DNA from 3 places in the Rhizobium sp. H4 genome. Region 2 is predicted to be linked to each of the others. Evidence: predicted binding sites of a transcription regulator. Region 2 holds the regulator's gene; each other region holds the start of a gene.

Region 1 (10,555 bases), on a different contig from region 2:
CTTTTCCTCAATCGCCTTGTCGGCCCACTGCATCAGCAAATTGACGGTCGCGCTGCCGGAATCATTCCATTCCAGGCGAATTTCGTTGGCGATGCTGCTGGCCTTGTCGGGATCGCGCTCGCGCTTCAGCTGGCTGAAGAGCTGGTCGAGGCGCTGCTTCGGCCAATTGTCGGTGTTCCTCTGCTCGACGATGACATCCTTTTCCGCCGCGATGGCAGGAAGCGGAGAGGTGGAGAGGACGAGGAAGAGCGGCAATGCCGCCGGCATCAAAGCAAAAAAGCGCATGGCGGACATATTAGCCCGCCAACGCCGAAGATCAAACAAATTTGACGTGATCACCGCAGCGACCTACCGGATGTCGGACGGCGCAATCTGCGCGGCGCGGCGATCCGGATGCGCGCAATCAGCCCTGACGAGCCTTGTAGCGCGGGTTCAGCTTGTTGATGATGTAGATGCGGCCCTTGCGACGAACCAGACGGTTGTCACGGTGACGAGCCTTGAGCGACTTGAGCGAATTCTTGATCTTCATTTTTCTGATCCGCGATCTCTATGGGGGAATTCACATTCGCCCGTAACTTTAACAATCAAAAGCGCGCCGTCGGGGCGCGCTCTTTAGGTGGGGGTGCAGATACCCCGTCACCTTTTCCGTGTCAACCACGTGGCGGTGTTTTTCCCAAGCTGCAAGACCGTTTTGTCACCGTCAAAGCGGCAATTTCGGCGCCAATGTGGTGACATGGCCCATCTTGCGGCCGGGGCGCCACTCCGTCTTGCCGTAGAGATGGACCAGCGTATCGGGGCGTCGCAGCCAGTCGGGAACGGCAAGGATATCGTCGCCGATCAGGTTTTGCATGACGCAGTCGGAATGGCGGGCGCCATCGCCGAGCGGCAGGCCGGCGACGGCGCGGATATGCTGCTCGAACTGGCTGACGGCGCAGGCCGCCTCGGTCCAATGTCCGGAATTGTGGACGCGCGGTGCCATCTCGTTGGCGATCAGGCCGCCGTCGGCAAGCACGAAGAATTCGATGCCGATGACGCCGACATAGTTCAATGCCGCGAGGATTTTTTCGGCCGAACGACGTGCGGCTTCGCCCGTCGTTGTGGAGATCGCGGCGGGAACCGTCGAGGTATGGAGGATGCCGTTGCGGTGTATATTCTCGGCGGGATCGAAGCAGACGACCGTCCCCTCCGCGGTGCGCGCGGCGATGATCGAGACCTCGCGTTCGAAGGCGACGAAGCTTTCGAGGATCAGCGGCACGCCGCCGAGCGCGGCATAGGCGCCATCAGGGCTGTCGGCCACTGAACGGAAAACCTTCTGTCCCTTGCCGTCATAACCGAGCCGGCGGGTCTTCAATACGCCCTGACCGCCGAAATCCTTCAGTGCCGCCTCGAGATCGGCCTGGCTGTCGATCGCGTGAAAGCCGGCGGTGGTGATGCCGCAATCGTTGAGGAAGCGCTTTTCGACCAGGCGGTCCTGAGCGGCTTCCAGCGCCTTCGGCGGCGGATAGACGGGAATGCTTGCCGAAAGCGTTTCTGCGGCCGCGACGGGCACATTCTCGAATTCGTAGGTGACGACATCGCAGGCGGCGGCAAGTTCGGCCAGCGCCGCCGGATCATCATAGGCGGCGGTGATCTGCCGGTTGGCGAGCTGAGCGGCCGGGCAGTCCGCCTGCGGCTCGAGAATGACCGTGCGGAAATTCAGTCTGGCGGCGGCGATCGCCAGCATGCGGCCGAGCTGGCCGCCGCCGACAATGCCGATCGTTCTTACAGTCATTGGTCGTCCATCGGGTATTCGGCGATGCTGGCACTCTGACGTTCGCGCCATTCGTCGAGCCGCTCGGCGATTTCTTCGTCGGAAAGGGCAAGTACGGCGGCGGCGAGAAGGGCGGCGTTGACGGCGCCCGCCTTGCCGATGGCGAGCGTTCCCACAGGAATGCCGGCCGGCATCTGTACGATGGACAGCAGACTGTCCTGGCCGGACATGGTTTTCGATTGGACCGGGACGCCGAAGACCGGCAGGGGCGTCATCGATGCGGTCATGCCCGGCAGATGGGCGGCACCGCCGGCACCGGCGATGATGACCTTGAAGCCCTCGGCGCGTGCGCCCTTGGCGAAATTCGCCATGCGGTCGGGCGTGCGGTGCGCCGAGATGATGCGCGCATCATAAGGGATTTCCAGGGCTTCCAGAGTGTCGGCCGCGTTCTTCATGGTTTCCCAATCGGATTGGCTGCCCATGATAATGGCGACGGGTGGTCTGTCTGTCATCGTTGCCGCTATTCCTCCAAGCGATGCGATCGGGCGATGCGATCAGGCGATGATATCAGGGACGATCTGATCTTCCAGCTTGGAGAGCTTGTCCTTGATAACGAGCTTCTTCTTTTTCATGCGCTGGATTCGCAGAGCGTCGCATCCGGTCTCGATCATGGCGTTGATCGCGGCGTCGAAATCCTCGTGCTCCTGACGCAGACGCGCCACGATGAGCCTGATTTCCGCCTGTTCCTGATCGGCCATATGCATTCCCCGTTGTCGTCTTCGGATGTTGTCCGATCTGCCGATGATTTCCGCAAGCTCCTATCACCAAATACGGGTAACGGCTAGTTAGTCTTGATCATGAATTTGCCATCTCATCTTCATCTTTTCGCCTTCGACAAGCCTTCAAAAATATGTCACAGTCCGGCGCGTTGACACCTTGATCCCCGACGATGATGGCCGGGGAGGGTAAGAGGAAGGAAGGGTCAAATGACAGTTCAAGCTCATCTTGAATCACTCCAGAAAAAGCATGTTGCTCTCGAAGAGGAGCTGCACGCGCTCAGAACAGCTCCCTCTATCTCCGATACGGAAATTGCCGAATGCAAGCGCCGCAAGCTGCGCATCAAGGACGAGATTCAGCGTCTCAAGTCATCCGTCCACTGATCTTCCCAAGGGTCGCCGGCCGATCATCTTGCGTATGAAGAGGTAAATCCATCCATTCCGCCTAAAATTTGCAAGACCCGGTGATTTGACACCAGAATTGCGCCAGCCCGATGCTCGCGGCATCGCGGCTGGCGCTTTTGCGAGGACGAACTCGGCGCTGTAGTGGCCGAAAAAATGTAACTACATCCGTTCAATGACAGAATCCCGATGCCGTCAAATCGCAAGCGTGCCGTGTATTGGTTATGCCATTGACCTGCCGCCCACTTCGCTCAACGCTTGATCATCGAAGACAGGGCAAATGCCGTCAGCGTGTCGCGCACGCCTTGTAGCGCCGAAACCTCTTGCCAGATTTCGCGGATGCGGTCTGCCGCGCTTGCTTCAACCCGCACTACCAGGTCGAATTCACCGCTCATAATGTCGCAGGAGATGACCTCCGGTATCCCTTTGAGCGTCTGAATGACGTCGCCGCCGCGCATGCGGTCGTGGCGATACACGAAGATCATCGCTGTGATGGCTGCGGCCCGCGGTTTTCCCTCGCCCACGACAATCGTATAGCCCTGAATCAGCCCGTCGCGTTCCAATCGCTCGATGCGTTGGCGAACGGCGTTGCGCGACAGGTGGACTTTTTCGGCCAGTTCCGCGTGGGGAATCCGCCCATTGCGGGTTAGCTCGGTGAGGATGCGCTCGTCGGATCGGTCGAGGGTTCGCTTCATGGCCGGATTTCCTCAATGCAATTCTTGGCGGAGAGAAAGACCCGCTGTGTGGCGGCTTCGAGATCGGTTAGCCTGCCATCCCGCGCAAATACGGTGGCGGCCGCTGCCATGACGAAAGCCGACACGGCCCGCCACTCCGCTTCGTTGAGGGACCTGATGTCTTCGTACCCAGCGAGCAATGCGCGGACCAGCGTCCTTTCGAGAGTGCCGTCTGCTGTCACAGCCCAATGCAAAATGACCTCAGCGAGTTCGGCGATCAGAACATCATTATGGCGAAAGCGGAAATTGATGACACCGCTCACCATCTCGTCGACGAAGAAGACGTTATCGCGATTAAGCGCACCGTGCACGGGGCCCGTCGGCAGGCCGAGCGGCACTCTATTCCTTGAGCGCCCCAGCGTCTGATGGATCCGCGCGACACAGGTGCCAAGGGCATGGCATTTGCCGGGAGTGGCTTCGCTTAGTCGAGAACCTGGCACAAAACCGACAACCGCGACAAGCTTGCCCGCCACGGTGATCGTGGCCGCACCGACATCAGTGCGCAAGGTTGCCGGACAAGGAATGCCGGCGCCGGAGAGCGTTTCCATAGTCTGGAAGGCGCGTTCGACGTCAAATGGTTCGGCACCGCTTTCGAACAGGGTGACGATGAACTCGCCGCGCCCGGAGCGGAAAAGGTAGGTGGTTTCGGCGTCGCCATCGGCAATGCCGATTACCGATGTAAGGCTTCCTAGGCGATAGGCTGTCGCGATCCGGCCACAGTCCGCCTCCGACAGATCCGTGAAAACAGCCATTTCCCTTCCCTTCAATGCCGCGCCGACTCGTTAGTTTCGATGGTTTTCATGCCGAAGATCATCTCGATCTGAGCCGTAGGCAAACCGCTGTCGCGCTCGACCGCCTCTCGCAGCGGAATTCCTTCCGCCAGCGCGGTTCGGGCAAGCGCGGCTGCCCGGGCGTATCCAACGAAGGGATTGAGTGCTGCGGCAAGAATGAGAGCACCGTCGTGAAGCGCCCGGCATCGCTGCGGATCCGCCTCGATTCCGTCGATGCAGCGAGTGCGAAGTGTATCCATTCCTCTCGCCAATAGCCGCATGGATTGCAGAATGTTGAGCACGATGACCGGTTCCATGGCGTTCAGCTGCAGTTGCCCCGCGCTGGCGGCGAGTGTGACCGTCAGGTCGTTGCCAATTACCTGGAAGCTGATCTGGTTCAGCAATTCAGGGATCACCGGGTTGACCTTGCCCGGCATGATTGAAGAGCCCGCTTGCATAACCGGAAGACGGATCTCGCCAAAGCCGGCCCGCGGACCACTCGACAGGAGGCGAAGGTCGTTACAGATCTTGGAGAGCTTCACCGACATACGTTTGAGCATGCCCGATACCGAAACAAAAGCGCCAGTATCGGAAGTAGCCTCGACGAGATTTCGCGCCGGACGAACGGCAATGCCGGAGATCGTGGATAGGTGCGCACAGACCACAGCCGAGAAGCCCACCGGTGCGTTTACGCCGGTGCCGATCGCCGTTCCGCCCAGATTGACCTCGCGCATCAACTCAGCCGCGCTGAGAAATTGCTCGATGTCCTCTTCCAGCGTTTCGGCGAAGGCTTCGAACTCCTGACCAAGGAACATTGGTACAGCGTCCTGAAGCTGCGTTCTTCCGACCTTCACAATATCGGCGAAGGCTTCCCCTTTGCGCCGGAAGGCGGCGACCAGAGCAGATAGCGCCGAGCAGAGTGTCTCGCTTTCCCGCAATATCGTCAGCCGGATCGCAGTCGGATAGACGTCGTTGGTTGACTGGCAAAGGTTTACGTGATCGTTCGGGTTGACGGTGTCGTAGCTGCCAGCCGACCGGCCAATGCCCTGAAGGGCCAGATTGGCGATGACCTCGTTGACGTTCATGTTGGTCGAGGTCCCGGCCCCGCCTTGCATCATATCGATCGGAAAATGCGGCGCCAGGATTTCACCGGCGATCAGCCTGTCGCAGGCTCGATCGATCGCCCTCGCGATTACGGGATCGAGCAACCCTAGCTCCAGATTGGCTGCGGTGGCAGCTTTCTTGATCATTGCGAAAGATTGGAGGAACTCCGGAAAATTCTGGAGTTTAATGCCGGAAATATCAAAGTTGTCGACAGCCCTAAGTGTATGAATACCGATCAGAGCATCGGCCGGCAATTCCCGGCTACCCAAGAGATCTGTCTCGATGCGCGTTATCGCCATGGCCCCTTCTCCTTTCTCGCTCAGACGGAAATAGCCTGGTCGAGATCCACGATCAGATCGTCCGTCGCTTCCAGCCCAACCGACAGGCGGAACACGCCGTGGCCCGCAAAACGGCGATAATCCTCAAGCTGCTCGCCGGTAAGCTGGTAAGTGGATTTCATGATCTCTTGCGTGTCGAGCAACACGACAATCGAGCGCTGATGACCGAGCGAAAACGCATAATGGACAACCTTGAGGCGCTCAGCGAGTTGTTGCGCCATCTGGCCGGGATCCCTCACCTGGAAGGTCAAGATGCCCCCGAACATGCCCATCTGGCGCTTCGCCAGATCATGCTGGGGATGGGAGGCAAGTCCGGGATAGGTCACCGCCTCCACAGCGGAATGGCCCTGAAGGAAGGCCGCGATTTTCGCGGCCGACTCCGAGATCGTGCGGATTCGGGGAAACAGCGTATCGATGCCACGCATGATCAGCCAGGCGTTCATGGCCGGCATCGCCGCACCGAGATAGACGCCGGCGCGCGAGCGGATTTTCTCCACCAATTCCTTCCGTCCGCAGACAACCCCGCCCAATGCGTCGCCATGGCCGTTGATGAACTTCGTCAGCGAATGGATGACGAGATCCACGCCAAGCAAGAGCGGCTGCGTGGCCACCGGGGTGGCAAGCGTCGAATCGACCGACATCAAAGCCCCGTGTTTTCGCGCAAGCTCGGCAATGGCCGCAAGATCGGTCAGGCGCAGGATCGGATTGCACGGACTTTCGCAATGGACGAGCCGCGTGTTGGGCCGGAAGGCGGCCGCCACATCTTCGGGGCGGGACATGTTGACCGGCGTAACCTCAATGCCGTAGTCCGGCAATATCCGCCGGGCGAGCTCGTTGGCGCCGGCGTAGCAAATATCGCTTAGGATCAGATGGTCGCCCTTCTTGAGGAAGGTGAAGAAGGTGGCTCCGATCGCGGCGAGGCCCGTCGCTGTGGCCACCGCGTCGTCGGCCCCTTCGAGCGCGGCGAGGCGCTGTTCCAGTTGGCGCACGGTCGGGTTGGTCCAGCGCGCATAGAGAAAGGGCAGCGCCGTCAGGTCGTCGACGCCATCGGCGGAAAATGGGCCGTCGCCAGATGTCAACACATTGTTGACGGACATCGAAATGTTCGGGGCGATCGCCTTCGTCGCCGGGTCGATGACGAGCCCGCCGTTCAGCGCCAGGGTTTCTCGACTAGGTTGCCCAGCGTTTGCGGCAGGCACCACCTTGTGCTGGTCGATGCCGCGCGCGGGCAGATCTGAGAGTCTTGTTGCGGTCATCGCATTCTCCTGCAATTTCGTTCCCTTGAATTGAGGGAGGTGGCGTCGTTTTCAGCCGTGTAATCTCGCTAGCCGCTTGAGGCGTGCGGAGGAGTTGTCTGCGCGGCAATGGAGCTAATCAGTCAGAAGGCCGGCATGGCGCATGGCCAGATCGATTTCGGCCTCCACCCCGAGCGAGACGGTGACCAACGGCAGGCGCATATCGCGTCGCATCCGGCCCAGGCGCCAGAGCGCATATTTCGGCCCTGCCGGATTGGTCTCCAGGAAAAGCGCGCGATGGAGCGGCATCAACCGATCCTGAAGCTCCAGTGCACGGCGGAAATCACCCGAAAGGCATGCCGTCTGGAATTGAGCGCAAAGCCGGGGCGCAACATTGGCGGTCACTGAAATGCAGCCGTGGCCGCCATGCGCCATGTAGCCAAGTGCTGTGCCGTCCTCCCCGGACAACAGGTTGAAATCGCGGCCGCACGCCATGCGTTCCAGAGACGGACGCAGCAGATTTGCGGTGGCGTCCTTCACGCCGACCACGTTACGGCAATCCCGCCTGAGCCGAGCAAGGGTATCCACGGAGATGTCGATGACGCTGCGTGGAGGAATATTGTAGACAATGATCGGTAGGGAGACTTCTGCGTCGATGGCTCGGAAATGCTGGTAGAGGCCTTCCTGGGTCGGTTTGTTGTAGTAGGGCGCGACGATGAGCAGCGCATCGGCACCCGCCGCCTGCGCATGCCGGGAAAAATCAATCGCCTCGTCGGTGCTGTTCGAACCAGCGCCAGCGATCACGGGAACTCGCCCCCTCGCCACTTCTACAGTTCGTTCGACCAGCCGCTTGTGCTCGGCATGCGAGAGGGTTTGGCTCTCGCCGGTCGTCCCGCAGGGAACAACGCCATGGCTGCCCTCCGCGATCTGCCACTCCACCAGCGAAGTGTAGGCCTCCTCGTCAACCTTGCCGTCGAGAAAGGGCGTGACGAGCGCCGTGATCGATCCTTTGAACATTGCATTCTCCGATAATTGCAAAAGAGCGTCAGCGCCTCGCCGGCACCTGCCTTTCGACAATGCGAAAGGCGCGGGTGATGACGATGGTGAGGCAGACATAGAAGATGGTGACGACGATCAGAGGCTCGTAGACGAGCAGCGTATCCTGCCTGATCTTGTAGGCGACGGCATAGAGATCCATCACTGTGACGGTAAAGGCGAGCGGCGTTGCCTTCAGTTGCAGCACCACTTCGCCGGCGATCGTCGGCAGGGCGATGCGGATCGCCCGCGGCAACCATATGCGTCGCAGAAGCGTCCAGTGGGTCATGCCGAAGGCGCGACCGGCTTCCAGTTCGCCCTTCGGCACGGCAAGTAGCGCACCGCGCAATACCTCGGCCTCGTAGGCCGCGTAGTTGAGCGTGAAGCTAACCGCCGCGAAGAAGAAGCCCTCACGCACGATCGGCCAAACGAAACTTGAGCGCAGACCCGGGATCATGGGCAGCAAGGATCCGACACCGTAGTAGAGCAACCACAATTGGATGAGCAAAGGTGTGCCGCGCAAGCAGGTGCAGTAACTCTTGGCGCACCATCGCAGCCAGTGGGGTCCGCCGATCTGCGCGAGCGCAAGACCAATCGCCAGGACGAAGCCGAGAGCGACCGAGATGACAAGCAGCATTACGGTCTGCGTCGCGCCTGCGGCGAGAAGCGGCCAATAGTTGGAAACCCATGAGAAATTCACTGCCTATCCCCCTCAGGCTGATTTCGGCTGACCACGCCGGAAATGAGTCTCAAGGCCTCCGAAGACGACATTGGAGACGAGCGTGATCGCCAGGTAGAGGACGGCGGCGGCCAAGAAGAACAGGAAGTAATGCTTGGTGTTACCGGCGGCGAGCCGCGTCGCCAAGGCCAGTTCCTGGTAGCCGACGACGGCAATCAGCGCGCTGTCTTTGGTCACCGACATCCACAAATTGGCCATGCCGGGCAGGGCGTTCGGCATTAGCGCCGGCAGCACGACCCGCCGGAAGCGCAACCAGGGTCGCATGCCGAAGGCGCTCGCGGCCTCTATCTGGCCAATGGGAATGGCGAGAATCGCGCCGCGCAATACCTCAATCATGTAGGCGCCTTGGACGATGCCCAGCACGACGACCGCGGCAAGGAAGCCGTTGATCTCGATCGATGGGAAGCCGAGCGTGGACAGCATCCTGTTGATGCCGTCCGTCCCGGCGTAATAAAGACCGATTATCAGGATCAGCTCGGGAATGGCGCGCACCGCCGTCGTATAAAAATCCAGCAGGGTAACGACGGCACGGCTGCCCTTGAGTTTACCTGTCGCACCGGTCAGCCCGATCAGTATGCCGAACACGTACGCACCGAGCGAAATCAGGATGGTTGAGGCAGCGCCGGCAAGCAGCACCCCACCCCACCCAGGCGGATATGGGGAAAGCAGTTCCACAATGGATGAGCTTGTCGCCATGAAAACAGCTCCTTGGCGTTCGACCGAGGGCCCTGCGGCTCGAACGCTTTTCTCTCTCTGAGAAGGTATCGGGTTGGATAGACGCAGCGAGGCGCGTCAGCCGCGCCTGAGCACTCCGTTCATTCGCCGTAGGGGTCGAAGTCGAAATATTTTTTGGAGATTTCAGCGTATTTTCCGTTCGCTCGAACAGCGGCGATGGCAGTGTTCAGCCTTGCCAGAAGCTCGGTGTCCTCCTGGCGCAAGCCGCCGCCGATACCCTGTCCCAGAACCTGCGGGTCATCCTTGACGTTGCCCTTGTCCTCGCAGCAGCCCTTGCCAAAATCCGTCTGGAGAAAGCTCATCAGCGGGATGGAATCACCGAAGACGTAATCGATGCGGCCGACGGCCAGATCCTGAAACGCTTCGTCGAGCGTGGCATAGGTCTTCTCGGAGGCAACGCTCGCATAATATTTCTTGTAGTAATCCGCTTGGATCGTGGAAACCTGGATGCCGATCGTCTTGCCGGCGAGATCCTCGACCGCGGTGCCGGTCTTTCCATCCTGCGCGCCGATCAGCTTGCTCGGCGTGTTGTAGTACTTGTTGGTGAAAGCGACCGTCTTCTTGCGTTCGTCGGTGATCGACATGGAAGACCAGATAACGTCGAACTTCTTCGATTGGAGGCCGGGAATTAGGCCATCCCACGACATGTCGACGACCGAGCAGGTTTCCTTCATTTCGGAGCAAACGGCGTTCATCAGGTCGATTTCCCAGCCGACCCAATTGCCGCTCGCGTCCTTCGTAAAGAACGGTGGGTAGGCTTCGTTCATGATGCCAAAGCGGATCTCCGCGTTCGCACCGGCGGCCGAGGCGAGAAGAGTGGCTCCGGCAATGAGGCAGATTGTAGTTTTCATGTCAGTTCCCTTTGTTTTTGATTGGCCGGTAACGGTGCTCAGTGGCGTGAAGAGCTTGTGAATTCGCGACATCGGACGCTACTGGG
Region 2 (10,555 bases):
AGCAGATGCGCCGCGCGGATCGCCTGCAGCAGCTCGGCCGAGGGCACGGCCGCCTTGACGCCGAGCAGCAGGCCCTCGCCCCTGATATCCTCGATCACATCGGGATAACGGTCCTTCAGCGAGGCCAGCCCCTGACGGAAGACCAAGGCGACGTCGCGCACATGTTCCAGGAAGCCGTCGGCGAGGATGACGTCGAGCACGGCGCCGCCGACGGCCATGGCCAGCGGATTGCCGCCATAGGTCGAACCATGGGTGCCGGCCTTCATGCCGGAGGCGGCCTCAGCAGTGGCAAGGCAGGCGCCGAGCGGGAAACCGCCGCCGATGCCCTTGGCGACAGCCATGATGTCGGGTGTGATGCCCGACCACTCATGGGCGAAGAGCTTGCCGGTGCGGCCAACCCCGGTCTGGACCTCGTCAAGGATCAGCAGCAGGCCTTTCTCGTCGCAGATCCGGCGCAGCGCCTTCATGAACTCAGCCGTGGCGGGGCGCACGCCGCCCTCGCCCTGCACCGGCTCTATGAGGATTGCCGCCGTCGCATCGGTGATCGCGGCGCGTACCGCTTCGATGTCGCCGAACGGCACCTGATCGAAGCCCGGCGTCTTGGGGCCGAAGCCTTCGAGATATTTCTCCTGGCCGCCGGCGGCGATCGTCGCAAGCGTGCGCCCATGGAAGGCGCCTTCGAAGGTGATGATATGGAAGCGCTCGGGATGGCCCTTGGAAAACTGATAGCGGCGCGCCGTCTTGATCGCGCATTCGAGCGCCTCGGCACCGGAATTGGTGAAGAACACCTTGTCGGCAAAGGTGGCGTCCGTCAGCCGTTTGGCCAAGCGCTCCTGGCCGGGGATCTCATAGATGTTGGAGAGGTGCCAGACCTTGTCGGCCTGCTCCTTCAAGGCGGCGACCACATGCGGATTGCCGTGGCCGACCGAGGTGACGGCGACGCCGGCGCCGAAATCGAGATAACGCTCGCCGCTTTCGGTGATCAGCCATACGCCCTCGCCTCGCTCGAACCGCAGCGGGGCACGAGAATAGGTGTCATAAAGCGGCGCGGCTTCAGCCATGGCGCGGGTCTCCCGGTCAGCGTTGTCAGGCTCCGGACTCCGGCTAAGAAAACCGGGCCCGAAAAATCAAAAATGCCGCCTTTCGGCGGCGATCGGTACTATTTCCTTTTCGCGCTGCAATGTCAACAAAACTGCGCCCTTAGCGCATGCAGCAAGCTTGTACAGCGGCATTTTCAGCCTTCAACAGGCATTATTGCAGAAATGACACGCAGGGGCAGCAAGTTGGGGAAAACTACGAATTCGATTCATCCGGATTCCCGCGACTCTTGTCACGGAGTCAGCCTCACACTAGGTTAAAGTTCAATTACTAGACTGCATGCGGCGGAACTAGTCACCAAAATTGATCAAGCGTTTCTTGTTTCGGAGGCTTCCGGGACAACGGTGAGGGATTCTGCCATCACCAACGCAAAAGGTGGAGACAGGGCATGAACTGGACAGACGAGCGGGTCGAGAAACTCAAGAAGCTGTGGTCCGAAGGGCTGAGCGCCAGCCAGATCGCGGCACAACTTGGCGGCGTGAGCCGAAACGCCGTAATCGGCAAGGTGCACCGGCTGAGCCTTCCCGGCCGCGCCAAGGCGGGCGGCACTGCCACCGCGGCGCGCACGCCGAAGCGCCAGACATCTGCGCCGCGCGCGCCGAACTACGCCTCCCGGATCACCACCCGCACCGTGACCCGGCAGCAGGGCGCAACGATGCTGAAGGAAGAGATCGAGATCGAAACGATCGAGGAAATGGAATACGTGCCGAAAGGCAACGTGGTCGTGCCGATTTCCCGCCGCCTCGGCCTGACGGAGCTGACCGAACGCACCTGCAAATGGCCGGTCGGCGATCCTCTGAAGGACGACTTCCACTTCTGCGGCTGCGAATCCCCGGACAATTCACCCTATTGCAGCTATCACCAGAAGCTCGCCTATCAGCCGGTCAACGAACGCCGCCGGGCGGCAGCGCGGGTCAGCTGAGCGGGCGACATTGTTGAGATGCAAAAACGGGCTGGAAGGCCCGTTTTTTGTTTGAGTGTGTTGGGTGTGGCTGCCCCTCATCCGCCTGCCGGCACCTTCTCCCCGCCTGCGGGGCGAAGGGATATGCCGCACCCTCTCGGTTTCTCACCAAGCTCTCGTGGGGCACGTCCCCTCGCCCCGTTTACGGGGAGAGGGCTAGGGTGAGGGGCGGAGCTTGCTCGACTTTGTCAGAAACCCCTCAGGCTTCCATCGAATAACCGGCGCCGCGGACGGTGCGGATGACGTCCTGCATGTTGGAGAAGTTCAAGGCCTTGCGCAGGCGGCCGACATGGACGTCGACGGTGCGTTCGTCGACATAGATATCGTGGCCCCAGACGCCGTCGAGCAGTTGCGAGCGGGAGAAGACGCGGCCCGGCGACGACATCAGGAATTCCAAGAGGCGGAATTCGGTCGGGCCGAGGCGGACTTCGCGGCTCTTGCGATGCACGCGATGGGTTTCGCGGTCGAGCTCGATATCGCCGCATTTCAGCACCGAGGACAGCACCTCCGGGCGGGCGCGGCGCAGCATCGCCTTGACGCGGGCGACGAGCTCGGGGGTCGAGAACGGTTTGACGACGTAATCGTCGGCGCCGGTGGACAGCCCGCGGACGCGCTCGCTCTCCTCGCCGCGCGCCGTCAGCATGATGATCGGCAGCCGTTCGGTTTCCGGCCGCATGCGCAGGCGTCGGCAGAGTTCGATACCGGAGACGCCGGGCAACATCCAGTCGAGGATGAGAAGATCGGGCGTTCGCTCCTGAAGCCTGATTTCGGCCTCGTCGCCGCGCAGGATGGTATCGACTTCGAAGCCTTCCGCTTCGAGATTATAGCGGAGAAGCACGCTGAGGGCCTCTTCGTCTTCAACAACTGCTACTCTCGGGATCATGCGTGTCCGTCTCCTCGCGCACGATCCTTAAACCGGGGGTGATTTAAGCAAGGGATCCCGCGCAAAATCAGAAATTGGCTGCGACCTCTTTGCGCGCCCGTACGGGCGCGCACGCAAGCTGGGTCCGGCACGGTTATTCCGTGGCCGCACCGACGGTGTTGGCGCTGTCGTCCTTCGGACGGTCGCCTTCCGGCTGGGCGCCGGTCGCCATGTAGTAGATCGTCTCGGCGATATTGGTGGCGTGATCGCCGATGCGCTCGATGTTCTTGGCGCAGAAGAGAAGATGCGTGCAGCTGGTGATGTTGCGCGGATCTTCCATCATATAGGTCAGAAGTTCGCGGAACAGCGAGGTGTACATCGCGTCGATCTCGTTGTCGCGCTCGCGGATGGCGGTCGCCTTGTCGGCGGCGCGCGTCGTATAGACGTCGAGCACTTCCTTGAGCTGGACAAGGGCCAGCTCGGACAGGTGCTCAAGACCGCGGGCGAGCTTGCGCGGAACGCCGGTGCTCTGCACGGCGATGACGCGCTTGGCGGTGTTCTTGCCGAGGTCGCCGACCCGTTCGAGATCGGCGGCGATGCGGATCGAACCCATGATTTCGCGCAGGTCCGAGGCCATCGGCTGACGACGGGCGATGGTGACGATCGCCTTGTCGCCGATTTCGCGTTCGGTGTGATCGAGGATCACGTCGTCGGAAATGACCTTCTGCGCCAGCGCGGTGTCGCCGTTGACCAGGGCGCGAACGGATTCGGCGACCATCTGCTCGGCCAGGCCGCCCATTTCGGAAATCCGCCTGGACAGGAACTTCAGATCATCATCATAGGCAGAATAAATATGTGTTGATGCCATGGGGCTTTGTCCTCGAATAACGGGAAGGCTTCGGATTGCCGCAATCAGCCGAAGCGACCCATGATGTAGTCCTGGGTGCGCGGATCGTCCGGGTTGGTGAACATCTTGTCGGTGTCGTTCTCCTCGACAAGGTTGCCGAGGTGGAACATGGCGGTGCGCTGCGACACGCGCGCCGCCTGCTGCATCGAGTGGGTGACGATGACGATCGTATAGTTCTCGCGCAGCTCGTGGATCAATTCCTCGACCTTGGCGGTGGCGATCGGGTCGAGCGCCGAGCAGGGCTCGTCCATCAGGATGACTTCAGGGCTGACGGCGACGGCACGCGCGATGCACAGGCGCTGCTGCTGACCGCCGGAGAGGCCGGTGCCGGACTCGTGCACACGGTCCTTGACCTCGTTCCAGAGGCCGGCGCGCTGCAGGCTGGACTCGACGATCTGATCGAGATCGGCCTTCGACTTGGCCAGCCCATGGATGCGCGGGCCGTAGGAGACGTTTTCATAGATCGACTTCGGGAACGGGTTCGGCTTCTGGAAGACCATGCCGACACGGGCGCGCAGCTCGACGACGTCGATGTCGGGATCATAGATATCTTCGCCGTCTAGGGTGATCTTGCCGGCGACGCGGCAGCCCTCGATCGTGTCGTTCATGCGGTTGAGGCTTCGCAGGAAGGTCGACTTGCCGCATCCCGAAGGGCCGATCAGCGCGGTTACGGTGTTTTCGCGGATGTTGAGGTTCACATCGAAAAGCGCGCGCTTCTCGCCGTAGTAAACCGAGACATCCTGGCCGATCATTTTATACGGGACGTTGCTCATCTTCTGATCCGGCGCCTTTTCAACTGCAGCTTCCGTCAACATGTTCATGATGTTTAACTCCGTTTACCAGCGGCGCTCGAAGCGACGACGCAAGAGGATGGCACCCATGTTCATGACGATCAGGAACAGGAGCAGGACGATGATGGCACCCGAAGTACGCTCAACGAAGGCACGTTCGGCCTCGTTTGCCCACATATAGACCTGCACCGGCAGGGCCGTCGAGGGCTCGAGCGGCGTGGCCGGCGCGTTGGCGACGAAGGCGACCATGCCGATCAAAAGCAGCGGCGCGGTTTCGCCGAGCGCATGCGCCAGGCCGATGATCGTGCCTGTCAGGATGCCGGGCATGGCAAGCGGCAGGACATGGTGGAACACCATCTGCATCTTCGAGGCGCCGAGGCCGAGCGCCGCGGCGCGGATCGACGGCGGCACGGCGCGCAGTGCCGCGCGGGTGGCGATGATGATCGTCGGCAAGGTCATCAGCGTCAGGACCAGGCCGCCGACCAGCGAGGCCGAGCGCGGCAGGCCGATGAAGTTGATGAAGACGGAAAGGCCGAGCAGACCGTAGACGATCGAGGGAACCGCGGCGAGGTTGTTGATGTTGACCTCGATCAGGTCCGTCAGCTTGTTCTTCGGCGCGAACTCCTCGAGATAGATCGAGGCGGCAACGCCGATCGGCAGCGAGAGCACCAGCACGATCAGCATCAGGTAGAGCGAGCCGATGAGGGCGACGCCGAGGCCGGCAGCCTCCGGACGGCTGGAATTGCCGTTGACGAACAGGCCGGTGTTGAACTGCTTATGGAGAGCGCCGCTCGCCTTCAGCTCGTTCATCCAGGTCACCTGCTTGTCGTTGACCTTGCGGTTCTTCTCATCGACGGAGAGATCGATCTGGCCCTTGTTGGCGCTGTCGATATTGGCGTCGGCGAGCAGCGAGACATTGACCGTCTTGCCGATGAGCGAGGGATCGGCGACGACCATATCGCGCAGCTGGATCGGCGCGCTCTTGGAGAGCATGGCGGTCGCCTCGCGCACGTCAGGCTTGCTCGACGCATTGATGTTAAGCTGCTTGACGATCGCGTCGCGCAGCAGAACCGGGTAATTGGCGGCGACCAGCACCGAGGGATCGCTCGCACGCTTGTTATCAGGATCGATCGTCTTCTCGGAGAATTCGATCGGCAGGGTGATCGCCGTCTGCTGGAAGGCAGTGTAGCCTTTGCCGATCACAGTCCAGAGCAGGATGAACAGGAAGACGAGACCGAAGGTGATGGCGGCGATGCCATAGGCCTGGAACCGGCGCTCGGCGGCGTAGCGGCGCTTGATGCCGATATCGCGGCGGGCTGGCGCCTTGGAAACGGTGACGCCTGATGTGGGAGAAACAATATCCGTCATTCGTACTGCTCCCGGTATTTGCGCACGATGTAGAGCGCGTAGATATTGAGGCAAAGCGTGATGCAGAACAGGGTGATGCCAAGGGCAAAGGCAACCAGCGTCTGCGGCGAGGTGAACTCAAGGTCACCGGTCAGCTGGTTGACGATCTTGACGGTCACCGTCGTCATCGGCTCAAAAGGATTGATCTGGATGCGGGCGGCGACACCGGCGGCCAGCACAACGATCATGGTTTCGCCGATGGCGCGCGAGGCGGTCATCAGCAATGCGCCGACGATGCCGGGAAGGGCCGCCGGCAGGACCACCTTCTTGATGGTTTCGGAGCGGGTGGCGCCGAGACCGAGCGAACCGTCACGCAGCGCCCGCGGCACGGCGGTAATGATGTCGTCCGACAGCGAGGACACATAGGGGATCAGCATGATGCCCATGACGATGCCGGCCGTCAGAACGCTCTGCGCCTGGATGAAGCTCGCATAGTTGCCGGAGAGCAAGCCGCTGATCTGCGCGGAGAAATCGCGCAGGAACGGACCGACGGTGACGAGCGCGAAGAAGCCGTAGACGATCGTCGGAATGCCGGCCAGCACTTCGAGAAGCGGCTTGGCGACGCCGCGCACTTTCGGCGAGGCGTATTCGGCCATGTAGATGGCGGCGAAGAGCCCGACCGGCACGGCGACCAGCATGGCGACCAGGCCGATATAGAGCGTGCCGAGCAGCAGCGGGATCAGACCGAACTGGCCGAAGGACGAGCTGCCGGCGCCGGCAAAGCGCGGATCCCAGACCGTGCCGAAGAAGAATTCGCCGGCGGGAACGACGGCAAAGAAACGCGTGGCTTCCGACAGCATTGACAGCACGATGCCGACCGTCGTCAGGATGGCGATCGAGGAAGCGAGCAGCAGAGCCCAGAGCATGACGCGCTCGACGCGGTTGCGGGCGCGGAAGCGGGGCGCGATGGCGCGCAGCGCGTAGAAGGCGCCGGCGACGGCCAGAACGAAGACGATCGCGGTCATGGCCATGCGGCTCGTCAGGCTCATGGCGTTGAGCGTCTTGGCGGCCTCGACCATATAAGGCTGCGGCTGGCCGGCGAGCGGCACGCCTTTCTCGCTGAGCTTGGCCTGCAGCGCGGCCGGATCGTTTGCGACCGCGGCAACTTCGTCAGATGTCAGCATCGTCAGGCCGCGGGCGACCGTCGCCACCATCGAATAGCTCAGATCCTGCTCGACCGCGGCTTGAGCCTTGACATCGTCAGGGAAAGCGCCGCGAACCGAGGATTGGATGATGCCGGGGCTGACGGAGAGCCACACGCAGAGAACGACGAGGGCCGGAAGAACGGCCCAGATCGCCGCATAGGCGCCGTAATAGGCCGGCCGTGAATGCAGTGCGGAGGATCTGCCCCCGGCAAGTGCTGAGGCACGGCTGCGCGCGACCAGATAGGCGGCGGCGCCGATCACCACAAGGCACAGAAGTATGACGGATGTGCTCATTCGTTACGTCCCCAGGCCCATGGCCCCCAAAAAGCCGGCGGCTTCATCAGCCTGCCTTCGGCTTCCAATCATGGAGAAGGAATTCAACCCTGCACCGGACATGCCGGGGCGCAGGGGCAGAAAGCAATACCGGCGCGGGCTCAGAGAGCACCGCGCCGGCAAAGTTATTACATGGACTTGCCGGCTTCGACAGCCTTGCGGATCGCTTCCCGCTCTGCATCCGGAGCGGCAACCAGACCGTATTCAGCCAGCGGGCCGTCGGGGCCGATCATCTGGTCGGATACGAAGAAGTTGACGTATTCCTTCAGGCCCGGAACGGCGCCGAGATGCGCCTTCTTGACGTAGAGGAACAGCGGGCGGGAAACCGGATAGGTGCCGTTGGCGATCGTCTCGGTGGACGGAACGATGCCGTTGACGGTAGCGACCTTCAGCTTGTCGGCGTTGTTTTCATAGAAGGAAAGGCCGAATACGCCGACGCCGGTCTTGTTGGCGGCGATGCGTGCCAGGGTTTCCGGATAGTCGCCGTCGATGTCAACGGCAGCGCCGTCCTTGCGGACTGCGACGCAAGCCTTGCCCTGGGCAGCCTTGTCGGAGATCTCCTTGGCGATGACGTCGAGGGCGCCGGAAGCCTTGCAGCCGGCGGCGAGGACGTTCTGTTCGAAGACTTCGCGCGTGCCGTGCTTTTCGCCCGGGATGTAGGCGGCGATTTCAACGGCCGGGAGCTTCGGGTTGACTTCCGACCACTTCTTGTAGGGGTTGGCGACGAGCTTGCCGTCGACGACGACCTGGGCAGCGAGGGCCTTGTAGATGTCGGCCGGAACGTAGGCGACATCAGGGTTGCCGGAGTCGGTTGCGAAGACGATGCCGTCATAACCGATCTTGACTTCCTGGATATCCGTCACGCCGGCAGCCTTGCAGGCTTCGGCTTCGTTCTTGTTGATCGGACGCGAAGCGTTGGCAATGTCGATGGTGTCTTCGCCGACGCCCTTGCAGAATTCCTTCAGACCGGCGCCCGTGCCGCCGGATTCGACGACCGGCGTCTTGAACTTGGTGAAGGTCTCGCCGAAGGACTCGGCAACGATCTTGGCGTAAGGCAGGACGGTGGACGAACCAGCAACCTGAATCTGGTCGCGGGCAACGGCGGCGCCAGCGAAAGCAGCAGTTGCAGCAAGTGCGGCAACGGTGAGCTTGAAGGTGTTCATTTGAATCTCCCGGCATTGGGCTTGTGTGAGTGCGGCCTATGAGAGGCCCTCGCAGTGCCTTTTTTCATCGGCGGGACTCTCTTAGCGCTGTAAGCCCCGTCCTTTTATGTCAAATCCGTGAAACATTTGTGACAGGCTAAGGCGTTGAAAGTAGACGTAATTCTCAAAAGCACTAAGGATGACTGTCGATAATCGGCAAAGTCGGAACCTTCAATCTACCTTTCGTTGTAAAAACTGTAGACGCATCCGATACCGGGTCGTCAGGTGGGGTGAACCGGGAAGGCCGATGGCGGTTTTGGCTTGTGTCTCGAAGTCGTTCCGTGTGTGAACGACCGGGTTGATGGTCGACACTTTGGACCGGGACGATACCTGACAGTACCGTGATTTGCCCCTCCCCTCTCCCGTTCTGACGGGGAGAGGGGACGTGCCATACGAACGGCCGAGTTAAGTCCCCTCTCCCCGCCTGCGGGGAGAGGGCTAGGGTGAGGGGCAATCTCTGTCGTCAGAACCGCACCGTAAAATCAGTGCCCTTGCCGACTTCGGATTTGACGATCAAGCGGGCCCGGTGGCGGGTGAGGATGTGCTTGACGATGGCAAGGCCGAGGCCGGTGCCTTTTTTCGAGCGGCTGTCCTCGATGCTGACGCGGTAGAAGCGTTCTGTCAGACGCGGTACGTGCTCGGCCGGGATGCCCGGCCCCTTGTCGATGATGCTGACCTCGACGGGCCCGCCGGCGCCATTCTTCAGCCGGACGTCGACGACTTTGCCTTCCTGGCCGTATTTGCAGGCATTTTCCATCAGGTTTTCGAAGACCTGGACGAGTTCGTCGCGGTCTCCCAGCACCTCGACCTTGCCGTCGGGCAGATGCAGGTTGATCTCGACGCCGACGTCTCTCGCCAGCGGCACCAGCGAGTCGCGGACATGGCCGAGCAGCGGCACCAGGTCGACCTTCTCGTCCGGCGCGATATGCGATTTCAGCTCCAGCCGCGACAGCGACAAGAGGTCGTCGACCAGCCGGCTCATGCGTGTCGTCTGATCGAACATGATGCCTAGGAACTGCGCCTGCGCCTTCTGATCGTTCTTCGCCGGCCCCTGAATGGTCTCGATAAAGCCGCGCAGCGAGGCGAGCGGCGTGCGCAGCTCATGGCTGGCATTGGCGACGAAATCGGAGCGCATGCGGTCGATGCGCCGGACCTCCGATATATCGCGGAAGGAGAGGATGAAAAACCGCTCGCGCTGGCCGTCGGCCTGGAATTCGACAGGCGCACTGCGGACGATATAGACCCGCTCGGATGGCAGCCGCTCGGCATGCTCGATCTGGTTCGGCGCATTGGTGGCGATGGTTTCGCGCACCATGTCGAGCACGCCGGGCGAACGCAGCCGGGCCGATATGTGGGCGCCGAGCGTCACCTCGCCGAAGGCCTTTTCGGCGGCGCGGTTCTGGAAGAGCACCGAGGCGTCGTCCGACAGCACCATGACCGGGATATCGAGGCCGGCAAGCGTGGCGGAAATGTCAGGCAGGCGGCTCGGCGGCGCTTCCGGCTCCGCCTCCACCGGCTCGGCCGGCTCCGGCTTGAGCACCGGCGCCTCGTTGAACAGCGCGGTCAAGATCATCACGAGCAGGAGCACGAGCACGACCCACTTGTTCATGCCGGCGGCAAGAGCAATCAAGGCGCTGAGGATAGCCGCAAGCAGCACCGGCCGTTCGCGCCGGATGCGCGCCAACAGGCTTTTTTTCCACGGGATTTCGTCTGGCAAGTGGGCCTCGCGGCGTCGATTCGTTTTTCTTTATATTGGAACTCTGCCTGATAGCGGCAATTCATGACAGAAGTTTTCGGCCGGCGCCGCTGAAACGAAAGGCTGCAGCGCAAGCTTGAGAAAAAATCACCG
Region 3 (10,555 bases), on a different contig from region 2:
GCCGCCGGCGCGATCGCGCTGACGCTTTGCGACCACGACACGCCGGTCTGGCTTTCCCAGGGGCTGGCGAAATCCGCCGTGCCGGATTGGCTCGGCTTCCACGCCGGCGCGCCGCTGACCACGGAAAAGGCCGAGGCACGCTTCGCCTTCACCGAAGCCGGTGCCGCGCTCTGCCCCTTCGGCCTCTTCGCCTCAGGCACGCAGGAATATCCCGACCGCTCGACGACGCTCATCATCGAACTTTCCGACCTCGAGGGTGGGCGCCGGCTGGCGCTGATCGGACCCGGCATCCAGAGCGTGACCGAGATCGCTCCTGTCGGCCTGCCGGAGACCTTTCTGCGGCTCTGGGCCGAGAACCGCGCGCTCTTCCCGCGCGGCATCGACATCGTGCTGACCTCGGGCGAGCGCTTCCTCTGCCTGCCGCGCACCACCAAGATCACAGCAACGGAGATCTGAGCTCATGTATGTTGCCGTCAAGGGTGGCGAGGCCGCCATCGCCAATGCCCACCGCCTGCTTGCCGACCGCCGCCGCGGCGACCGTTCGCTGCCGGCGATCGGCATCGACCAGATCGTCGCGCAGCTGGCACTCGCCGTCGACCGTGTGATGGCCGAGGCCTCGCTTTTCGACCGCACGCTCGCAGGCCTCGCCATCCGCCAGTCGCGCGGCGACATGATCGAGGCGATCTTCCTGCTGCGCGCCTATCGCACGACGCTGCCGCGCTTCGGTTATTCCAAGCCGCTCGACACGGCTAATATGACGATCGAACGCCGTATCTCGGCCACCTACAAGGATCTGCCGGGCGGCCAGCTTCTCGGACCGACCTTCGATTATACCCATCGCCTGCTCGATCCCTCGCTGCTTACCGACGAGACGGTCGAGGGGCCCGCCCTGCGTACAGCCGAAACCGGCCGCGTCATGCGCGTCTCCGAAATCCTCGACGAGGAAGGGTTGATCGAGGCCGACGGCGATATGCCGGAGGATCACGAAGTCGGCGACCTTACGCGCGAGCCGATGGAATTTCCGATGAGCCGCGACCTTCGCCTGCAGGCGCTCGCCCGCGGCGATGAGGGTTTCCTGCTGGCGCTCGGTTATTCCACCCAGCGCGGTTACGGCCGCAATCACCCCTTCACCGGCGAGATCCGGATCGGCGAGGTCGAGGTGGAATTCGAGGTGCCGGAGCTCGGTTTCGCCGTTTCGCTCGGCACGATCCAGGTCACCGAATGCCAGATGGTCAACCAGTTCAAGGGTTCGGCCAAGGCGCCGCCGCAATTTACCCGCGGTTACGGCCTGGTCTTCGGCCAGAGCGAGCGCAAAGCGATGGCGATGTCGCTGGTCGATCGCGCATTGCGTGCCGAAGAACTCGGCGAGGATATCACCGCGCCCGCCCAGGACGAGGAATTCGTCATCTCCCATTCCGACAACGTCCAGGCGACCGGCTTCGTCGAACATCTGAAGCTTCCGCATTATGTGGACTTCCAGGCCGAACTCGATCTCGTTCGCCGCATGCGAAGCGAATTCGAAGCCGCCCGCAACAGGGGCGAAGATTTGAAGGAAGCCGCCGAATGAGCGATCTTGCCAGCTACAACTTCGCCTATCTGGATGAACAGACGAAGCGGATGATCCGCCGCGCCATCCTGAAGGCCATCGCCATTCCCGGCTACCAGGTGCCGTTTGCCTCGCGCGAAATGCCGATGCCCTACGGCTGGGGCACCGGCGGCGTGCAGGTGACGGCCTCGATCATCGGCCCCGACGACGTGCTGAAGGTCATCGACCAAGGCGCCGACGACACCACCAACGCCGTCTCCATCCGCGCCTTCTTCCAGAAGGTCGCCAATGTGGCGGTGACGACGCATACAGGCGAGGCGACGATCATCCAGACGCGCCACCGCATTCCCGAGGAAAAGCTCAAGGCCGGCCAAGTGCTCGTCTACCAGGTGCCGATCCCCGAACCGCTGCGCTTCCTCGAGCCGCGTGAAACCGAGACGCGCAAGATGCATGCGCTGGAAGAATACGGTCTCATGCACGTGAAGCTCTACGAGGATATCGCCCGCAACGGCCGCATCGCCACGACGTATGCCTATCCGGTCAAGGTTTACGGCCGCTACGTCATGGATCCCTCACCGACGCCCAAATTCGATAATCCCAAGATGCATAAGTCGGAAGCGCTGCAGCTTTTCGGCGCCGGCCGCGAAAAGCGCATCTATGCCGTGCCGCCCTATACCGACGTCGTCAGCCTTGATTTCGAGGACCATCCCTTCGAAATCCAGCGCTTCGGCAAGCCCTGCGCGCTTTGTGGCGCCGAGGATGTCTATCTGGACGAGGTGATCCTCGACGACAAAGGCGGGCGCATGTTCGTCTGCTCCGATACCGATCATTGCGAAGATCGCCGGGCACACGGACATGCCGGCGAAATGCTGGCCCGGGAGGCTGCAGAATGACCGATACGCCGCTTCTCAAAGTCAACGACCTGTCGAAGTTCTATGGCAACCGCATCGGCTGCCGCAATGTGTCCTTCGAGCTCTGGCCCGGCGAAGTGCTCGCCATTGTCGGCGAATCCGGCTCGGGCAAGACGACGCTGCTGAACTGCATCTCTACCCGGCTGATGCCGACCAGCGGCAGTGTCGAATACCACATGCGCGACGGCACCTATCGCGACCTCTACCATATGAACGAGGCCGAGCGCCGTTTCCTGATGCGCACCGACTGGGGTTTCGTGCACCAGAACCCGGCCGATGGCCTGCGCATGACGGTTTCCGCCGGCGCCAATGTCGGCGAACGCCTCATGGCGATCGGCGACCGGCATTACGGCAAGATCCGCTCCACCGCTATCGACTGGCTGGAACGCGTCGAGATCGACGCCGACCGCATCGACGACCAGCCGCGCGCCTTTTCCGGCGGAATGCGGCAGCGATTGCAGATCGCCCGCAATCTCGTCACCGGCCCACGCCTCGTCTTCATGGACGAGCCCACAGGCGGCCTCGACGTCTCGGTGCAGGCGCGTTTGCTCGATCTCGTTCGCGGCCTCGTCAACGATCTCGGCCTCTCGGCCATCATCGTCACCCACGATCTCGCCGTCGCCCGGCTTCTGTCGCACCGCATGATGGTGATGAAGGACGGCTACGTCATCGAACACGGGCTCACCGACCGGGTGCTCGACGATCCGCGCGAACCCTACACGCAACTGCTCGTTTCCTCGATCCTGCAGGTCTGAGCGCCGCTGCAGGTCCAAAACCAGGGAAGACATCATGCCAACGCCCCTCGTCGTTTCCGAAGTCTCGAAGAGCTTCACCATGCATCTGCGCGACGGCATCCGGCTGCCCGTCGTCTCCGATGTCGCCTTCTCGGTCGCTTCAGGAGAATGCGTCGTGCTCGGCGGCCCGTCGGGCATCGGAAAGAGCTCGCTGCTGAAGATGATCTACGGCAATTATGCGGTCGACACCGGTCAGATTCTCATCCGCCACGACGGCCGCGTCGTCGATCTCGCCGCCGCCGATCCGCGCACCGTGCTCAATGTGCGGCGCAATACGCTTGGCTATGTCAGCCAGTTCCTGCGCACCGTGCCGCGCGTCGCGGCAATCGACGTGGTGGCGGAACCGCTAGTGGCGCGTGGCGAGGAAGCCCGTGCAGCACGAGAGAAGGCGGGCGCCCTGCTCGCCAAGCTCAACCTGCCGGAAGCGCTCTGGCAGCTTCCGCCCGCTACCTTCTCCGGCGGCGAACAGCAGCGCGTCAACATTGCCCGCGGCTTCATCACCGACCATACAATCCTGCTGCTCGATGAACCCACCGCCTCGCTCGATGCCCGCAACCGAGCCGTCGTCGTCGGCATGATTTCGGAAAAGAAGCAGGCGGGCGTCGCCCTTCTCGGCATCTTCCACGATGAGGAAGTGCGCGAAGCCGTCGCCGACCGCATCCTCGACGTCCAGCAGTTTTCTCCCAGAAAGATCGCCGCATGAGCCGCAGGCTGGGCATTGAACCCTATGTCCACGAGACGGCGTCCGTCAGCGATTCCAGCTTTGGGCGCTATACGGAGGTTTCCGAGCGCTGCCGCATCAGCGAGGCGACGCTCGGCGACTATTCCTACATCATGCAGGACGGCTCCGTCTGGTGCGCGACGATCGGCAAGTTCGTCAATATCGCCGCCGCCGTGCGCATCAACGCCACCAACCATCCGACTTGGCGCGCGACGCTGCACCATTTCACCTATCGCGCCGCCGACTACTGGCCGGACGGTGACATGGAGGAGGACTTCTTCGCCTGGCGGCGCGCAAACCGGGTGACGATCGGCAACGATGTCTGGATCGGCCATGGGGCGACGATCCTGCCGGGCGTCAGCGTCGGCAACGGCGCGGTGATCGGCGCCGGCGCCGTCGTCTCGAAGAACGTAGCGGCTTACTCGATCGTTGGCGGCGTGCCGGCTAAAATAATCCGCGAGCGCTTTCCGAAAGAGGTCGGCGAGCGCATGGACAGGCTTGCCTGGTGGGACTGGGAGCACGACCGTTTGCGCCTGGCCTTGCAGGATTTTCGCAACCTAATCGCGGAAGATTTCCTGGCGCGCTACGGGGGCTAGAAGCGGTCTTCGCAACGCCGAGAATTGTGACGCCACTTACACAAATATGACACGCGACCTTCATGAAGCGGGACTAATGCCAATGCTCATCAACGCCTGGAATACAAGGGGAAGAGCATGATGTTCGAGCTGAAGGATGTCACCCGTCGTTTCGGAAACAAGCTCGCCGTTGATGCCGTGACACTAACCATTCCCCAGGGTCAGATGGTCGGCATCATCGGGCGCTCCGGTGCCGGGAAGTCGACGCTGCTCCGCATGATCAACCGCCTGCAGGAACCAAGCTCCGGCTCCATTCGTTTCGCCGGAGTCGAAGTCTCTGGGCTTCGCGGCCAGGGCTTGCGCAACTGGCAGCGCGACTGTGCGATGATCTTCCAGCAGTTCAACCTGGTGCCCCGCCTCGATGTGCTGACCAATGTCATGCTCGGCCGGCTCAATCACCGCTCGACGCTTCTCAGCCTGCTCAACGTCTTCACGCGCGAGGAGCGCGTGCATGCGATCGCGGCGCTCGAGCGCCTCGGCATCGAGCAGACGGCGCTGCAGGCGGCCGGTACACTCTCCGGCGGCCAGCAGCAGCGTGTGGCGATCGCCCGCGCGCTGATGCAGAACCCGAAGATGGTGCTTGCCGACGAGCCGATCGCCTCGCTCGATCCGCTGAACGCCAAGATCGTCATGGATGCGCTGCGCGACATCAATGAGCGCGAGGGCATCACCGTCATCACCAACCTGCACACACTCGATACCGCTCGCAACTATTGTGAGCGCATCGTCGGCATGGCCGGCGGCCGCGTTGTCTTCGATGGTAAGCCGTCAGAGCTGACCGGGGAGGCCGTCAAGGAAATTTATGGGACTGACAAGGACGGCGCCGGCATCGACGAAACCATGACGTCGACCAGCCTCGAATCCACGCGCCGCGCCGAGACCCCATCCTCCGGCATGATGGCCAAAACAGCCGCCATGCATTGATCCGTGTCCGGCCGACTGGACAACGGCCGGAGAACCAACTGACGAGCCACGTCACAACAGGGAGACTTCTATGTCTGCATTCCGCAAGATTTTGATGGCAACCATCGCCGTAGCCGCCCTCGCCGGCAATGCCGCCGCTCAGGACGTCAAAGTCCTCCGCATCGGTCTCGATGGCGGTGAAAACGAAGCCGACCAGGTTCGTCGCACCGAGTGCGTCAAGCCGGGCCTGATCGCCGCCACCGGCGTTTCCGAAGTGCAGCTCTTCCCGTCGCCGAACTACAACGGCGTCATCCAGGGCCTGCTCGGCGGCACGATCGATCTCGCCGTCATGGGCGCCGCCTCTTACGCCGCGATCTATATCAAGGATCCGAACGCCGTCACCCCGGTTCTCACCACCAAGCAGGCGGACGGTTCGACCGGCTACTACTCCATCATGGTTGCCCGCAAAGATTCCGGCATCAAGACGCTGGCCGACGCCAAGGACAAGAAGCTCGGCTTCGCCGATCCGGACTCTACCTCCGGCTACCTTGTTCCTAACGTTGCCCTTCCGAAGGACACCGGCGCTCCAGTCAAGCAGTACTTCTCTGAAACCGGCTTCGGCGGCGGCCACGAGAACCTCGTTCTCGGCGTTCTCGACAAGAAGTTCGACGTCGGTACCACCTTCGGTTCCGGTCAGGGCGATTGGGCGCAGGGTTACACATCCGGCAACCTGCACCAGATGGTCACCAAGGGCCTGCTCGACATGGACGATATCGTCGAAGTCTGGAAGTCGCCCCTTATCCCGAACGGTCCGCTGATGGTTTCCCAGAAGCTGCCGGCCGACCTGCAGAAGAAGGTTACCGCCTACTTCGCCGAACTGCCGAAGAAGGACAAGAGCTGCTTCGAATCGTTCACCGGCGGCGGCTACGTTGACTGGGCGCCGGTCGACCAGAGCTTCTACCAGACGATCATCGACGCCCGTAAGGCGGTCATCGGCGGCTGATCCTCAGCCTGAACAGTCTTGCGGCGGCATCATGATGGTGCCGCCGTTTTCAAGAAGGAAGCCATAGATGGCGCACTCGGCCGGCGCGGATTCTCTCAGCGGATTGCAGGAGAGCTCCCGCACCATCCTCGATCATTATCAGAGCCAAGTCCGAACGCGACGCATCTATACCGTCGTTTCGATCGTGGTGTTCCTAATCATCCTCGGCGCCTCGCTCGACTTCGCCAACAGTGCCAATTCGGGCAAGTTCTTCGAGCGCCTGCCCTATTTCTTCGATTTCATGAAGAGCTTTGTACCGGACAGCCCGCTGGAGATCTTCCGCGCCATGTTCGACTTGCCGTCGCCCTACTCCGACGGTTCGATAAAATACGACTACACAAGCGACCGCGTCTGGATCACCGACAGTTTCTACATCCCGAATTTCTTCTACCAGCTCGCGATCACGCTCAACATCGCCATCGTCTCCACCATATTGGGCGCCAGCGGTGCGTTCCTGCTCTGCTTTTTCGCGTCCACCAATCTGGTCGGTGCGGGTGTGACGCGCTGGATTGTCCGGCGCATCATGGAGATCATGCGCGCCTTCCCGGAAATCGTCATCGCCGGTCTTCTCGCGGCGATCCTGTCGATCGGTCCGATCTCGGCGATCATCGCGGTGTGGTTCCACACTATCGGCGCACTCGGAAAGCTGTTCTTCGAAGTCGTCGAGAATGCTGACATGAAGCCGGATGAAGGCCTGCGCGCCGTCGGCGCCGGCTGGCTGGAGCGTGTACGTTTTGCCATCCTGCCGCAGGTCCTCCCGAACTTTGTCTCCTACACGTTGCTGCGCACCGAGATAAATGTGCGTGCCTCGACCATTATCGGCGCGGTTGGCGGCGGCGGCATAGGTGAAGTCTTCAGCCTTTCGATTGGCCGCGACCATGCCGCCAAGACTTACGCAATCATCATCCTGCTGCTGATCACGGTCATTTGCGTCGACCAGTTTTCTGCTTGGCTGCGCCGACGGCTGATCGGCCAGCAGTCCTTCGAATTTGGCCGGGGAGCGGCGTGATGTCCTCGGGTCTGACCATGAACGCTGTCGAACGCAACCGCCTGTTGGCCGCCTATCCGGACGTCTTCCATCGCAGTTTCATGCAGCGATGGAGCCTTCTCCTCATTTCTGCGGCAGTCCTCGTCTACCTTGCCTTCTGCTTCGCCTTCTTCAACGTCATTCCGACGTTCGTCAACGGCAACTGGGATCGCGCGGCGATCTATGTTCAGGACTGGTATTCCTGGCGTGCCCAGCCGCGCCTCCGTTTCCAGAACGATCAGCTCGTCCCACAATGGACAAGCCGCCGCCAGTATCCCGAAGGCGCCGACATCTACTGGCTGAAGCCCAGTGCCGATGGGAGCAGATACACTGTCACCTTCGGCAGCGACGGCGACCGCCTGGAAGTGAGCCCGAGCCGCGTGGACGTCTATATCGACGGCAAGCTCTATCTCGTCACCATTACCCGCGATCGAGCTTCCCTGCCTGCCGACGCGCCAGTCCAGATGCAGCAGGACGACAACAAGGTGAATGTCTATTACGGTTTTTCCGGACAGGCAGAAATCCGCACCAGCCAAGTCTACGTGCAGCGCCGTTTTCTCGGCTGGGCGAACTTTTTCTTCGATACGCAATCACCCTTCTGGGGCCGCAGCCTGCCCGAGGTCGTCGGCCTGATGTTCTCCGGCGCACGACTGGATGCAAATCAATCCAACGCCTCGCTGGCCGTAGACAACTTCCTCAACAACGCGAGCTGGCAGCACCGCGACATCCTGTCGAAACTGATGCAGACACTCGTCATGGCCTTTGTCGGCACACTATTTGGCACGCTGGTTGCCTTTCCGCTCGCCTTCATCGCCGCACGCAACATCATGCGCAACCGCGCCATGAACTGGGCCACGAAACGGCTCTTCGATTTCCTGCGCTCGATCGATATGCTGATCTGGGCGTTGTTCTTCACCCGTGCCTTCGGTCCGGGGCCGCTTCCCGGGATCGCGGCGATTTTCTTCACCGATACCGGCGCGCTCGGAAAAGTCTATGCCGAAGCCCTCGAGAACATCGACGACAAGCAGCGTGAGGGCGTGAAATCGGTCGGTGCGGCGCCAGTTGCCGTTCAACGTTTCGGCGTCGTCCCACAAGTCCTGCCGGTCTTCATCTCGCAATCTCTTTATTTCTGGGAGTCGAATACCCGTTCGGCAACCGTGATCGGGGCCGTCGGTGCGGGCGGCATTGGCCTGAAGTTGCTGGAGTCCATGAAGACCAATTCGGACTGGGACAAAGTCGCTTACATGGTGCTTCTGATACTCCTTGTCGTCTTCGCCTTCGACAATCTGTCGAATGCGCTGCGCTCGCGCGTGATGGGGAAAAAGAACCACTGACAAGCCGCCGCCATCATCATTCTGTCACGGAATTCTTTTAGCCGGGGAGCCTGCTTGCGGTTCGCCGCCAAATCACTGCACATTGCGCTCCCCGTTTCGACGATCCCCAGGACAAAGCCTTGCGCTACGCTCTCTATTTCTCGCCGCCGAAGGATGATCCCCTGACCGGCGCGGCCTCGCTCTGGCTCGGCCGCGACGCCTTTACCGGCGAAACCTATCCTGCCCCGGCCTATGAGCAGCTCGGCCAGGCAGAGCAGTTCGAGCTGACCGCCGATCCACGCCGCTATGGCTTTCATGCGACGATCAAGGCGCCGTTTGCGCTTGCCGCCTCCGTCACCGAAAAGGACCTCATGGCCTTTGCCGAGGATTTCGCAGCGCGCACGCCGGCCTTCGAGATTCCCGAACTCGTGCTCGGCCAGCTCGGCCGTTTTTTTGCCCTCGTCCCCGGTTCTCTTCATCAACCTCTTCAGGATTTCGCCGCGAAGGTGGTAAAGTCTTTCGAACCGTTTCGCGCGGCACTTTCGGAAGCCGATATCATCAGGCGCAACCCGGAGAAGCTCAGCGACAGCCAGCGCGCCAATCTGCAGCGCTGGGGCTATCCCTATGTCATGGAGGATTTCGGCTTCCACATGACGCTGAGCGGGCAAGTGCCCGAGACCCGCGCCGCGGTGATGAAAACGATTCTGGCCGAGCGTTTTTCCGGTTTTACCGGCCGGCCGCTGTCGATTTCCGGCCTTGCCGTCTTCCTCGAGGAGACGCGCGGCGCCCCGTTCAAAGTTCATTCCTGGCTGCCGCTTTCCGGCGCCAAAAGCTGAAAGACCTGACGAGATGAGCAAAGAGACCGTGTTTTCCAATGCCCGCATCGTTCTCGAGGATGACGTCCTCGCCGGATCGATCCTCATCCGCGACGGAAAGATCGCCGATATTTCCGAAGGGAACTCGGTAGCCGGCGAAGATTTCGAAGGGGACTTCATCATTCCTGGGCTCGTCGAGCTGCACACCGACCATCTCGAAGGCCATTACCAGCCGCGCCCCGGCATTCGCTGGAACAAGACCGCCGCGGTCCAGGCGCATGACGCCCAGATCGTCACGTCAGGCATCACCACGGTGTTCGACTGCCTGCGCATGGGTGCGGACGAGGACGGCGGCTTCGAACTTGGCGAGATGCGCGACATGGCCGACGCCATTCAGTCGGCGGAGAGGGAGGGCCGGCTGCGCGCCGAGCACCTTCTGCACCTGCGCTGCGAGGTCTCGGCCGACAATGTGCTCGAACATTTCGCGGATTTCGAGAAGGATCCGCATGTGCGGCTCGTCTCGCTGATGGATCATGCGCCCGGCCAGCGGCAGTTCCAGACGATGGATCAATATATCTTCTACTACCAAAAGAAGCGGGGCTTGAGCGACGAGGTCTTCGCCCGTTTCGTCGCCAAGCGACAGGCGGAATCGGCGCGCAACTCGACCCCGCACCGCAATGCCATCGCCAAGGTCTGCGCCGAACGCGGCATCACGGTGGCAAGCCATGACGACGCCACACTCGCCCATGTCGACGAGGCGATCGACAACGGCGTGCGGCTCGCCGAATTCCCGACCAGCTTCGATGCCGCCCGCGCCTCGCACGAGCACGGCATGAGCGTGCTGATGG

The links. Region 2 encodes PhoB, which activates phosphate uptake and scavenging genes when phosphate is short. Its sites were predicted from a motif close to TGTCATNNANCTGTCAT; they were not measured.
Region 1: the regulator PhoB is predicted to act here: its motif matches at 2,615-2,631, upstream of C4N04_RS09845 (DUF465 domain-containing protein).
Region 3: the regulator PhoB is predicted to act here: its motif matches at 4,604-4,620, upstream of phnC (phosphonate ABC transporter ATP-binding protein).

Annotation. Positions count from the first base shown of each region.
Region 1 is NZ_PSOW01000005.1:218,872-229,426, forward strand. Features, by position in the region: gene C4N04_RS09825 (hypothetical protein) at 1-294, opposite strand, end outside; gene ykgO (type B 50S ribosomal protein L36) at 404-529, opposite strand; gene C4N04_RS09835 (5-(carboxyamino)imidazole ribonucleotide synthase) at 701-1,771, opposite strand; gene purE (5-(carboxyamino)imidazole ribonucleotide mutase) at 1,768-2,262, opposite strand; gene C4N04_RS09845 (DUF465 domain-containing protein) at 2,305-2,508, opposite strand; gene C4N04_RS09850 (DUF465 domain-containing protein) at 2,737-2,910, shown strand; gene C4N04_RS09855 (Lrp/AsnC family transcriptional regulator) at 3,180-3,623, opposite strand; gene C4N04_RS09860 (phosphotransferase) at 3,620-4,414, opposite strand; gene C4N04_RS09865 (aspartate ammonia-lyase) at 4,426-5,835, opposite strand; gene C4N04_RS09870 (aminotransferase class V-fold PLP-dependent enzyme) at 5,856-7,130, opposite strand; gene dapA (4-hydroxy-tetrahydrodipicolinate synthase) at 7,245-8,126, opposite strand; gene C4N04_RS09880 (ABC transporter permease) at 8,155-8,844, opposite strand; gene C4N04_RS09885 (ABC transporter permease subunit) at 8,857-9,579, opposite strand; gene C4N04_RS09890 (transporter substrate-binding domain-containing protein) at 9,699-10,469, opposite strand; gene C4N04_RS09895 (ABC transporter ATP-binding protein) at 10,508-10,555, opposite strand, start outside.
Region 2 is NZ_PSOW01000015.1:149,391-159,945, reverse strand. Features, by position in the region: gene C4N04_RS22815 (aspartate aminotransferase family protein) at 1-1,061, opposite strand, end outside; gene C4N04_RS22810 (GcrA family cell cycle regulator) at 1,487-2,020, shown strand; gene phoB (phosphate regulon transcriptional regulator PhoB) at 2,259-2,942, opposite strand; gene phoU (phosphate signaling complex protein PhoU) at 3,076-3,789, opposite strand; gene pstB (phosphate ABC transporter ATP-binding protein PstB) at 3,834-4,649, opposite strand; gene pstA (phosphate ABC transporter permease PstA) at 4,665-5,987, opposite strand; gene pstC (phosphate ABC transporter permease subunit PstC) at 5,984-7,465, opposite strand; gene C4N04_RS22780 (substrate-binding domain-containing protein) at 7,633-8,667, opposite strand; gene phoR (phosphate regulon sensor histidine kinase PhoR) at 9,170-10,390, opposite strand.
Region 3 is NZ_PSOW01000006.1:112,683-123,237, reverse strand. Features, by position in the region: gene phnH (phosphonate C-P lyase system protein PhnH) at 1-456, shown strand, start outside; gene C4N04_RS11225 (carbon-phosphorus lyase complex subunit PhnI) at 461-1,567, shown strand; gene C4N04_RS11220 (alpha-D-ribose 1-methylphosphonate 5-phosphate C-P-lyase PhnJ) at 1,564-2,439, shown strand; gene phnK (phosphonate C-P lyase system protein PhnK) at 2,436-3,212, shown strand; gene phnL (phosphonate C-P lyase system protein PhnL) at 3,247-3,954, shown strand; gene C4N04_RS11205 (DapH/DapD/GlmU-related protein) at 3,951-4,568, shown strand; gene phnC (phosphonate ABC transporter ATP-binding protein) at 4,689-5,531, shown strand; gene phnD (phosphonate ABC transporter substrate-binding protein) at 5,602-6,513, shown strand; gene phnE (phosphonate ABC transporter, permease protein PhnE) at 6,581-7,561, shown strand; gene phnE (phosphonate ABC transporter, permease protein PhnE) at 7,561-8,913, shown strand; gene C4N04_RS11180 (DUF1045 domain-containing protein) at 9,033-9,728, shown strand; gene C4N04_RS11175 (alpha-D-ribose 1-methylphosphonate 5-triphosphate diphosphatase) at 9,742-10,555, shown strand, end outside.